3 regions of the Microbacterium sp. ABRD28 genome follow, and region 1 is predicted to be linked to each of the others. Evidence: predicted binding sites of a transcription regulator. Region 1 holds the regulator's gene; each other region holds the start of a gene.
What was found. Region 1 encodes HrcA, which represses chaperone genes, less so after heat shock. Its sites were predicted from a motif close to TTNGCACTCGNNNNNNNCGAGTGCNAA; they were not measured.

Region 1 (3,942 bases):
GACGGCGGGTGGGGTGTCAGGCACGAAGCTCCTTCTCTTGCAGGCCCCCGGCGAGGACGTGCGCGTGCACGTGGAAGACCGTCTGTCCGGCGTTGGCGCCGGTGTTGAACACGAGGCGGTAATCGCCGTCGGCGTGCTGCGCCGCGAGCGATCCGGCCAGCGCGACCATTTCGCTCAGGAGTGCCGGGTCGCCTGCGGCGAGCTCCCCCACGTCGCGGTAGCGCTCGGTCTTGGGAATGACGAGCAGGTGCACGGGGGCCTGGGGGGCGATGTCGCGGATGGCGAAGACGTTCTCCGTCTCGGTGAGGATCTCTCCCGGGATGTCGCCGGTGAGGATACGGCTGAAGACCGACGGTTCGCTCATGGAGGAAGTCTACCGAGGGGCCGTCACCAGCGACCGAGGGCACCGCTGACGACGGCGATCGCTGCGGGACCCGCCGTCGAGGTGCGCAGGACGGATTCGCCGAGGCGACGGAGGGTCGCTCCGGCGTCTTCCAGCAGGGCGAGTTCCTGCGGGGTGATGCCACCCTCGGGACCGACCACGAGCAGCAGGTCGCGGCTCGACGAGGCAAGCCCGCTCAGCCGCTCGGACGCCGTCGGCTCGAGGACGACGACGAGGTCGCTGTCCGCACGCGCCGCGATCGCGGCCGTCGTGACCGGCTCGGACACGAGGGGAACCCAGGGCCGGTGGGCCTGCTTCGCCGCCTCCCGGGCGATCGTCTGCCACCGCTCTCGTCCCTTGGCCGCCTTGGCCGCGTCCCAGCGGGAGATGCTCCGCGCGGCTTGCCAGGGGATGATCTCGTCCACGCCGAGCTCGGTCGCGGCCTGAACGGCCAGTTCGTCGCGGTCGCCCTTGGCCAGGGCTTGGACCAGGACCACGCGAGGGGCAGGGGCGGCGATCTGCGATCTCGCCGACACCCGCACTGCCACCGACGACGGGGACACCGACTCGCAGGCGCCCTCGAGCCACACCCCGGCGCCGTCGCCGACGGTCACACTCTCACCGACGCGCACCCGCCGCACCGTGGCGGCGTGCTTCGCCTCGGCACCGGTCAGGGTCACGACGCCGCCGACGGGCGTCGTGGTCGCCTCGGAGGCCAAGAAGTGCAGGGGCACCGCTCAGCCGTTCCGGAAACGATCCCGGAGCTTGGCGAACAGGCCCTGGTGGAATTCGGAGAGGCGCGGCGGGGCGGGCTTGGTGCGCTTGGCGAGCTCTTCGATGAGGGCGCGCTCCCGGTGGTCGAGCCGTGTGGGGGTCACCACCTGCACGCCGACGCGAAGATCGCCGCGCTGCGAGCCGCGCAGCGGTGTGATGCCGCGCCCCTTGATGGTCAGCACGTCGCCGGACTGCACGCCGGCCCTCAGTTCGAGGTCGACCGGTCCGTCGAGCGAGTCGATCGTCGTGTGGGTGCCGAGGATCGCGTCGGGCATCGACACCTCGAGCGTCGCCAGCAGGTCATCGCCGTCGCGCGAGAACACCGGGTCGGGTGCGATGTTCACCTCGAGGTAGAGATCGCCGTTGGGTCCGCCGGCGGGGCCCACCTCGCCCGACCCGGGCAGTTGCAGACGCAGACCGCTCTCGACGCCCGCCGGTACGTCGATCGAGACCGTGCGGCGTGAGCGAACCCGCCCCTGCCCCTGGCAGGTGGCGCAGGGATACGGGATCGTCGTGCCGTACCCCTGGCATACCGAGCACGGCTGGGAGGTGACGACATTGCCGAGGAGGCTTCGGACCTGCCGCTGAACGTGGCCCGTGCCGTGGCAGATGTCGCACGTGACGGGTGAGGTGCCGGGTTGGCAGCACGATCCGGTGCACGTCTCGCACACCACGGCGGTGTCGACCTCGATGTCGCGGTGCACGCCGAACACGACGTCCTTGAGCTCGAGGTTGATCCGAACCAGCGCGTCTTGACCGCGTTCGCGCCGTGAGCGCGGCCGGGCACCGCGCGCCCCGCCGCCTCCTCCCCCGCCGAAGAAGGTCTCGAAGATGTCGCTGAACCCGCCGAACCCGCCGGCGGCTCCGCCGAAGGCGGTGTCGCCGCCGACGTCGTAGCGGGCGCGCTGGTCGGGGTCGCTCAGCACGTCGTAGGCGTGCGTGACGAGCTTGAACCGCTCCGCCGCGTCCTCACCGGGATTGACGTCGGGGTGCAGCTCTCGCGCCAGCCGTCGGTAGGCGCGCTTGATGTCGTCGGGGCTGGCGTCACGCGCCACACCGAGTACTTCGTAGTGGTCAGCCACTTTCACCTTCCTGCCGCGCCGGGCGCGGGGAGTCTGCGGAATGCTGTCGTCAGCGGGCGTTCTCGTCTTCGTCCAGGAGACGAGTGAGGTACCTCGCCACGGCCCGGACGGCCGCGAGGTTGGTCGGGTAGTCCATGCGGGTCGGTCCGAGCACGCCGACGCGAGCACGAGAGCCCGTCGCGTCGTAGTCGCTCGCGACGACGGACGCTTCGCTCAGGCCGAAGGGCTCGTTCTCGCGGCCGATGCTCGCCGCGAGGCCCTGATCGTCGGCGACCATCTCTCCCATGAGCCTCAGCAGTGTCACCTGCTCTTCGATGGCCTCCAGCAGCGGATAGATGCTGCCGCGGAAATCCGCTTCGCTGCGGGCGAGGTTGGCGCTGCCGGCGAGCACGAGTCGGTCCTGGCGGAAGCCGTCCAGTTCCTCCCCGATGACCCGGAGGATCGCCTGGAGCGCGGGGCCGTCGGGATCCCCGGGGGTCTCGCCCGCCTCGACGGCGGTCGCGACCCCGGCGACGCCCTCCCGCACCGGCACTCCGACGACGAGGTCGGAGACCCGGCCGCGGATCCGCTGCATCCGGTCCTCATCGATCTCCATTCCCGGGAACGCGAGTCGCTGCGAGACCCGGCCGGTGTCGGTGACGACGATGACCAGCACCTTCAGTGCGTCGAGGCGTACGAGCTCCACGTGGGAGACCGTCGCCCGCGCGAAAGACGGATACTGCACGATCGCGACGTGCCCGGTGAGGACCGTCAGAGCGCGCACCGTGCGGGCGAGCACTTCGTCGAGATCCGAGGGACCTTCCAAGAACGACGAGATGGCCGTCCGCTGGGCGGGGCTCAGAGGCCGGACCTGGGCGAGGTGATCGACGAAGACGCGGTAGCCCTTGTCGGTCGGGACCCGCCCCGACGACGTGTGCGGGGCGACGATGAGGTCTTCGTCTTCGAGCAGAGCCATGTCGTTGCGGATGGTGGCGGCGGACACGCCGAAGGCGTGACGCTCGACGATGGCCTTGCTGCCGACGGGTTCGCGCGTGTCGACGTAGTCCTGCACGATGGCGCGCAGCACCTGCAATCCGCGTTCGCTGACCATGACACCCCCTTCGTCGGCCTGCCGACACCCCTGGCACTCGTGGGATCCGAGTGCCAATTCTATCGGAACACCCTCGACGTCGGACGGCCGGATCACGGCATGTCAGGCCGTGAGCGTGCGAACGACGTGGTCGGCCAGGAGTCGGCCGCGCCGGGTCAGCCGCACCCGGTCGATGGTCTGAGGTTCGACCAGGCCGTCCGCCACGAGCCCCGGGAGGGCGGCATCCGCGCCCGGTGGGAGGGACGAGGTGGCCAGACCCTCGCGGGTGCGGACGCCGAGGAGAACCGCCTCGAGGAGCCGGGATGACGGTGACAGGACCTCGCGCCCCGCTGCGGGAGACAGGCCCTCGGCGAGCCGTTGGGCGTAGGCGGCCGGATGACGCACGTTCCAGAAGCGGGTTCCGGCCACATGGCCGTGCGCGCCGGGGCCGAACCCCCACCAGTCGCTGCCCCGCCAGTACGCGGCATTGTGGCGACAGCGATCGGCGGGGGTCCGAGCCCAGTTGGACACCTCGTACCACGACAGCCCCGCCCCGGTGAGCAGATCGTCTGCGAGCTCGTACATCTCCGCCTGCAGATCGTCGTCGGGGAGGGCGAGTTCCCCGCGTCGGATGC
Region 2 (3,942 bases), 1.0 Mb from region 1:
GCGACCGGTGACGACCGACCCGTCGTCGCCGACCCGCGTGCGCTCTACTTCGGCGCCGTCATCGACCGGGGCGAACTGCTCCCCGGGCGGGACGCGTGGATCGCGCCGACCCGGCTGAGCGACTGGCTCGCGTGACCCTCAGGTCACCGCGCCGACATCCGACACTCCGCGGCGGGCATGACGGATCGAGTCGACGGTCAGCACGATGAGAGCGATCCAGACGAGGCTGAAGCCGATCCAGCGCTCGAGCGGCATCGGCTCGCCGAGGAGGAACGCACCGGTGAGGAACTGCAGGATCGGCGCGACGAACTGCAGCAGACCGATCAGGCTGAGGGGGACGCGCCGCGCGCCGGCGGCGAAGAAGAGGAGGGGTGTGGCGGTCACGACGCCCGCCAGCGACAGCAGCACGGCGTGCCAGACGCCCGCCGTGCCCATCGTGATGCCCGAGGTGAGCCCGACGCTCACCAGCACGACGAGGGCGACGGGCGTCAGCCAGAGGGTTTCGAGGGTGAGTCCGCTCACGGCGTCGACGGCGGGGCCGATCTGCTTCTTCACCAGGCCGTACAGGCCGAACGAGAACGCCAGAGAGAGCGCGATCCACGGGAAGGCGCCGTAGCCGACCGCGATGACGATGCAGGCGACGGCGGCGATCGCGAGCGCGATCCACTGCGTGGTCCGCAGGCGCTCGCGCAGCACCACGACACCGAGCAGCACGGTGACGATCGGATTGATGAAGTACCCCAGGCTCGTCTCGATCACGTGCCCGGTGAGGGCCGCGATCAGGAACACCTGCCAGTTGATGTAGATGAGGATGCCGGCGACCGCCGTCCACAGCAGCAGTCGCCGGGCGCGCAGGATGACGAGGAACTTCCCCCAGCCACGCGTGACCGCGAGCAGCAGCGCGCAGAAGAGCAGCGACAGCAGGATGCGCCACGCGACGACCTCGAACGCGCCGGTCGGTTCGAGCAGGAGGAAGTAGAGCGGCAGAAAACCCCAGATGAGGTAGGCCGCGAGCGCGTACACGGCGCCGAGAGTGCGTTCCCGCGTCGGGTCCGCGGGTGGGGCGACACCCCCGGTCGTCTCGGTCGTCTCACGCGTCACCGGCTCAGCCTACGCGCGGGTGGTGGCGCGGATGTCGGGCCGATCGGTCATCCGTGGCCTGTTCGATGTCGTGCGTACACACGAAACGGGGGCCGGATGCCGAAGCATCCGACCCCCGTGGAGTGTGTCGCCGAGATGGACTCAGCGGACGACGACCGCCAGCACGTCGCGAGCGGAGAGGACGAGGAACTCGTCCGCGCCGAACTTGACCTCGGTGCCGCCGTACTTGGAGTAGATCACGCGGTCGCCGACGGCGACGTCGAGCGGGATCCGGTTGCCGTTGTCGTCGATGCGGCCGGGGCCCACGGCCACGACCTCGCCCTCCTGGGGCTTCTCCTTGGCGGTGTCGGGGATGACCAGACCGCTCGAGGTGGTCTGCTCGGCCTCGACCTGCTTGATGACGATGCGGTCCTCGAGCGGCTTGATGGAAACCTGAGTGGAAACCGTCACGGTCTACCTCTTCTTTCTTGAGATGAAGACTGGTTAGCACCCACACCTTGAGAGTGCTAATCCAGTGTAGGCAAACCGTTGGCACTCCCGCAACGTGAGTGCCAGATTCGGGGCGCGCACAGTAGCAGATCGCGACGCACGGGGAAACGGTCGCCCGCCACCTACCGGAGGTCCGAGGAGGTGTGTATCATCCGAGGTGGGACGCCGCTCTCACAGCTGAGACCACTCAGTGACGAACAACGCGGCAAAGAGAGTCGAATTGGGGCGGAACCTGGGGAGGTTCCGGAATCGACTCTCTTGGGGGAGATGAGATCTTGGCTACTGGGGCTACGTATTTTTTGGGGATCGACGTCGGAACGACGCGGATCGCTGCGGCAACCGCGCGGACCGCGCCCGACGGCAGTATCGTCGCGGCACCGTTCCCGTTGGGACGACGCAATGACAGCGCCGCGACGGTGGTGTTCGTCGCCGACGACGGCGAACTGCTGATCGGAGACGCCGCCGAGCGTCGTGGCATCACACAGCCCGAGCGGCTCGTGCGCGAGTTCAAGCGCAGCATCGGCGACGATGTTCCGGTGGTCGCCGGTGGACGGTCGATCCCGGCAGAGAAGCTGTGGGCGCACACCGTCGCGGCCGTCGTCGACGCGGTCGTCGAGCGCGAAGGCTCCCGCCCCGCCGCCGTGATGCTCACCCACCCCACGGCGTGGGGTCCCCACCGCATCGGCCTCATCCTGTCGGCGCTCGACAAGCTGGGCGTCAAAGACGTGCACCTGATCACCGAGCCCGAAGCGGCGGCCCGTCACTACGAGTCCGGTCGGGTGATGGCGGCCGGGCAGGCTCTCGCCGTCTACGACCTGGGCGGCGGCACCTTCGACTCCGTCATCCTGCGCAAGAGCGCCGACGGCTCCTTCGCTCCCGTGGGCATCCCGGTCGGGATCGACAACCTCGGCGGCGCGGACTTCGACGACGCCGTGTTCCGTCATGTCCTGCGCTCCTCGGGTGTCGCTGAAGCCGACCTCAACGACGTCGACCCCGACATCCGTCTCGCGTTGGCGCAGCTGCGCCGCGAGTGCGTCGAGGCCAAGGAAGCCCTCTCGTTCGACTCCGACGTCACCGTGCCGGTGCTGCTCCCCTCCGGGGCGACGAGCGTGCGCCTCACGCGCCAGGAGTTCGAGGAGATGATCGACGGCTCGATCGAGCGCACGATCGACACCCTCGAAGACGGGCTCGACTCGGCCGGTCTCGAGCCCGAGGCCCTGGAGAGCATCCTCCTCATCGGCGGTTCCTCCCGGATCCCGCTCGTGGCCGAGCGGCTGTCCGAGCGTCTCGACCGACCGATCGCGATCGACGCCGACCCGAAGTCCTCCATCGCCCTGGGCGCCGCCCGCGCCCTCGTTCCTGTCGCGGCGGAGGAGTCGGCCACGACGCTCGCGCTCGTTCCCGCAGGGGCTGCGGTGGGCGCTGCGGGTGCGTTGGCGACGACGGATGCCGCGGCTGCCGCCACGACCGACCTCGCCGTGTTCGACCCCAAGGGTCCGGCCGAGCAGAAGGCGGCGCGTCGCTGGTACCAGCGCGTGCCCGCCGTCGCCGCGGCCGGAGCGGGCGCCCTCGTCATCGCCACGGGCCTGGTCTTCGCCAGCGCCGGGGGGCTGGGTGCGGGCACCTTCGACACCACCGCGTCGACCGAGAATCTGCGCGAGTGGGTCGACGTGGAGCTCACGCCGTCGCCGGCGGCTGTCGCTGATCTTCCGACATCCGACCCGGTCGCCGTAGGCCCAGTACCGCAGGCACCGCAGGCCAAGCAGGACCGCGGCTCGAGCCCGTCGAAGCCGAAGGCCACCAACCAGCGCAAGCAGGCGGCCGAGCGCAACGCCGCGGTGCGGCCGCCCGACCCGAAGCCGGCCGCGACCCAGTCGCCGACCTCGGGTAAGCCGTCGTCGCCGAAGCCCTCGCAGTCGAGCGGCGGCGGGAGCACGAGCTCGCCGGCTCCCGGGACGAGCACGCCTGCGCCGGGAACGAGCACCCCGGCACCGGGAACGTCGACACCTGCCCCCGATCCGAGCACGTCTTCACCGAACCCGACGCCGACCGAAACCACACCGGACCCGACGCCGACCGAGACGACGCCGGACCCGACGCCGACCGAAACCACACCGGACCCGACGCCGACGGAAACGACACCGGACCCGACGCCGACCGAGACGACGCCGGCTCCTGAGGTCACGCAGACACAGGAGCCCACACCCGACCCGCCAGCGGACACACCGCCGGCCGATTCCACCCCGAGCCCCGACAACCCGGCTTGACCCGGTGAGCACTCCGATGACGACTCTGCTCAACAGTTCGTCGGACACCCGGACCGCCTCGATGATGCCCCGTGCACTTCACGCG
Region 3 (3,942 bases), 960 kb from region 1:
GTGCGTCTACGACGGCATCTACGAGCCGGGTCACCCCTCGGCTGATGAGGAGGGCTTCCGCGCCGACGTCATCGATCTCGTGCGCGAGCTCGGCGTGTCAACGATCCGCTACCCCGGCGGAAACTTCGTCTCGGGGTACCGGTGGGAGGACGGTGTCGGACCCCGCGAGGAGCGGCCCCGCCGGCTCGACCTGGCGTGGCACTCGACCGAGACGAACGAGATCGGCCTCGACGAGTTCGCCTCGTGGATGAAGAAGGTCGACGGCGAGCTGATGTACGCGGTGAACCTCGGCACCCGCGGGGTGCTCGAGGCCCTCGACGTGCTGGAGTACGCCAACATCCGCTCCGGCACACGGCTCTCGGACGAGCGCGTCGCCAACGGGCACGCCGAACCCCACGACATCCGCATGTGGTGTCTCGGCAACGAGATGGATGGGCCGTGGCAGCTCGGCTACAGCACGGCGGAGAACTACGCGCAGCTCGCGGCCACGACCGCGCGAGCGATGCGTCAGGTCGACCCCGATCTCGAGCTCGTCGTCTGCGGCAGCTCGGGTGCGGGAATGCCGACGTTCGGCGAGTGGGAGCGCGTCGTCCTGGAGCACACGTACGACAACGTCGACTACATCTCCTGCCACGCGTACTACGAGCCCGCGAGCGACGACGTGGCGAGCTTCCTGGCATCGGGCGTCGATATGGATCGCTTCATCGAGGCGGTCGTGGCCACCGCCGACCACGTCAAGGCGATGAAGCGGAGCGAGAAGACGATCAACATCTCCTTCGACGAGTGGAACGTCTGGTACCAGTCGCGCTACAACGAGGTCGACAAGATCACGGATGTCGCGGACTGGCCGGTCGCACCCAGGCTGCTCGAAGACCGGTACACCGTGCTCGACGCCGTCGTCTTCGGAAGCCTCATGATCTCGCTCATCCGGCACGCCGACCGGGTGACGTCGGCGAGCCTTGCGCAGCTGGTGAACGTCATCGCACCGATCATGACCGAGCCCGGCGGTCCGGCATGGCGGCAAACGACGTTCTATCCGTTCTCGCTGACCTCGCAGCTCGCGCGCGGCGTCGCCCTCGAGCTCAAGCTCGACAGCCCGACCTACGAGACGGCGAAGTTCGGCGAGGTGCCGATCGTCGACGCCGTTGCGACGATCGATCCTGACAGTGGTGCCATCACGGTCTTCGCCGTCAACCGCAGCCTCACGGACGAGGTCACTCTCGAGATCGACTCCACGGCGCTCGCAGGTGGCGTCTCATCCGCGACGGCGACATCGATCTTCGACGACGACATCCATGCCGCGAACACGCTCGAACAGCCCGACCGGGTGACGCCGAAGGTCAACGACTCGGTGGAGATCGCCGACGGAGCCATCGCCCTCACCCTGCCCCCCTGCTCGTGGACGGTCCTGACCGCCGAGTGATCTCCGCCTCTCCGTTCGCTCACGGCGAACGCCGCGGCACTTAGCACTCTCCACCCTCGAGTGCTAACCTGGACGTACTTGAGTCAAGCTGACTCAAGTTCCAGATTTCGTCCAGTGAAGGAGACCGAACATGGCGACGTATGACCCGTTCCGTGACCTCGACCGTCTCGCGACGAGCTTCTTCGATGCCCGTCGCGGTCCTCGCCGCATGCCGATGGACCTCTACCGCGACGGTGACCACTATGTGCTCACCGCCGACCTGCCCGGCATCGACCCCGGCTCGGTCGACATCGACGTGGACGGCCAGCTGCTGACCATCCGCGCCGAGCGCACGCTCAGTGCCGGTGACGGCGTGAAGTGGATCACGCGCGAGCGTGAGGCCGCGAGCTTCGTGCGACAGCTGAACCTCGGCCAGGGCATCGACACCGACCGCATCGCGGCCAGCTACAGCAACGGCGTGCTCAGCGTCACCATCCCGGTGAGCGAGAAGGCCAAGCCACGCAAGATCGAGGTCGCCACCGAGAACGGTGCGCAGGTGCTGCAGGCGCACGAGACCGCTTCGGCGTCGAGTGCGGTAGATCACCCGCAGCCGGTCGAACAGTAAACCGCGTCCGTCGACGGCGCACCTCGCGACGCCCCCGTCGGGTCCTCACTCGGCGGGGGCGTCGCGCGTCCGGAGCTTGGTGGTGAGTTCGCGCAGTTGGGCGAGCTCGGACTCGTTCAGCACCGACATCCGCTCCGCGATGTGGGCGGCATGAACCCGTGCCACGTCGCGGAATGCGCGGGCGCCCGCCTCCGTCGCCCGGACGAGCGACCCGCGTCCATCATCGGGGTCGGGGCGCTTCGTGACGTATCCGCGGGCGACCATCCGGTCGACGAGGCGCGACACCGAGGGCTGGCTGACGAGCATCAGGCGCGTGATGTCACGCAGTCGCGCGGTCATGTCGGGCGCCCGGGTCACCGTCAGGAGCACGTCATACTCGCCCTGCTGCAGCGGCGCATCGCTGAAGTCGCGGCCCAGATCGGCGAACAGCTCGTGCTGCGCACGAAAGAGGCTTTCCCATGCCTCGACGGCGAGGCGACGATCGTTCACGGCCCCAGGGTATCCGGTGGCGGCGACGCCGCCATCTAGGCTGAGCGCATGCCGCGAACGCGTCGGATCACCGCCACGGTGTTGACGGTCCTCCTGGGGGTCGTCGGCCTCGTCGGCTTGGCGGTCTCCGCACAGCCCGCCTCCGCCTCCGGCGACCTCGACGACTTCGTGTTCGAGAGCATGCACGCCGAATACACCCTCGGCCGTGAGGATGGCGACACCAGCACCCTTCGCGTCGTCGAGACGTTCGTCGCGGTCTTCCCCGAGGATCAGAATCGCGGCCTGCGCCGGGAGATCCCCGCCGATTACAACGGTCAGCCCACCTTTCCCGACCTGGTCTCGGTCACCGACGAAGAGGGCAACCCGAGGCCGAGCGAGGTCGAGACCGACGGGGACTGGATGATCGTCACATCCCGCGCCGACGACTTCCTCTCCGGCCGGCAGACATTCGTGTTCACCTACACCCTGCGCAATGTCACCGACTTCTTCGCCGACACCAGCGACGAGTTCTACTGGGACGTCAATGGCAACGGGTGGCGCCAACCCTTCGGTGAGGTCACGGCCACACTCGTGGTGCCTGCCGACCTGGCCGGCGCGCTCACCGGAGCGCACGCGTGCTACGTCGGGAGGTTCGGCGCGGAAACCACGTGTCCGATCGAGGTCTCCGACAGCGGGGAGGGCGCCGTCGTCACCGCCGGCGCCCGTGATCTCGCACCGACGGAGACGCTCACGATCGCGGTGGGATTCGAGTCGGGCACCTTCGCCCGATTCGATGACTCCTACCTCGCGTCGGGCTGGGGGTGGGCCCAGGGGGTGGCCGGCATCGCCGGCCTCGGTATGCTCGGCGCGGCGATCGTGGTCAATCGCCGGTCGCTGAGGAACGAACCCGGGCGACCGACGATCATCGCGGAGTTCACCCCGCCCCCCGGCATCGACGCCCTGGAGAGCGCGCTGCTGCTGGGCAAGACGGCGAAGGCGATCCCGGCCGAGGTGCTCGAGCAGGCGGTGGTCGGAAGCATCCGGATCCTCGAAGGGGAGAAGCGGTGGTTCGGGAGCGCCAAGCTGCAGGCGGAGCTGATCGACGCCGGCCGCGCCGACCGCGATGGACGGATGCTGCTGGAAGGCCTCTTCGACGAGGAGCTCCGACCCGGCGAGATCTACGAGTTCGGCGGCAACGACACCCATTTCTCCCGCACGGCCCAGAAGATCCTCGCGGCGGGGCGCAAGGAGCTGAAGAGCCGGGGGCTCTATCGCACCATCCCGGCGCGGGTGCGGGCATGGCCGATCGCCGGCGCACTGCTGATCGGAGTGCTCATCGTGCTCTTCGGGGTGTTCGCTCTGGCAGGGTCGGTCGACCCCCTGCTGCCGATCGTCATCATCGTGCTCGGGTCGGGGCTCACGATCGTGACGGTCGCGGTGCTCTCGA

Region 2: the regulator HrcA is predicted to act here: its motif matches at 1,630-1,656, upstream of groES (co-chaperone GroES).
Region 3: the regulator HrcA is predicted to act here: its motif matches at 1,464-1,490, upstream of DT073_RS05830 (Hsp20/alpha crystallin family protein).

Annotation. Positions count from the first base shown of each region.
Region 1 covers NZ_CP031015.1:2,139,830-2,143,771, forward strand. Annotated here, with positions in the region: gene DT073_RS10340 (HIT domain-containing protein) at 17-364, opposite strand; gene DT073_RS10345 (16S rRNA (uracil(1498)-N(3))-methyltransferase) at 388-1,116, opposite strand; gene dnaJ (molecular chaperone DnaJ) at 1,120-2,238, opposite strand; gene hrcA (heat-inducible transcriptional repressor HrcA) at 2,288-3,328, opposite strand; gene hemW (radical SAM family heme chaperone HemW) at 3,431-3,942, opposite strand, start outside.
Region 2 covers NZ_CP031015.1:3,184,904-3,188,845, forward strand. Annotated here, with positions in the region: gene DT073_RS15395 (SDR family oxidoreductase) at 1-135, shown strand, start outside; gene rarD (EamA family transporter RarD) at 139-1,101, opposite strand; gene groES (co-chaperone GroES) at 1,243-1,551, opposite strand; gene DT073_RS15410 (Hsp70 family protein) at 1,866-3,857, shown strand; gene DT073_RS15415 (LuxR C-terminal-related transcriptional regulator) at 3,874-3,942, shown strand, end outside.
Region 3 covers NZ_CP031015.1:1,183,769-1,187,710, forward strand. Annotated here, with positions in the region: gene arfA (arabinosylfuranosidase ArfA) at 1-1,423, shown strand, start outside; gene DT073_RS05830 (Hsp20/alpha crystallin family protein) at 1,554-2,027, shown strand; gene DT073_RS05835 (MarR family winged helix-turn-helix transcriptional regulator) at 2,073-2,516, opposite strand; gene DT073_RS05840 (DUF2207 domain-containing protein) at 2,565-3,942, shown strand, end outside.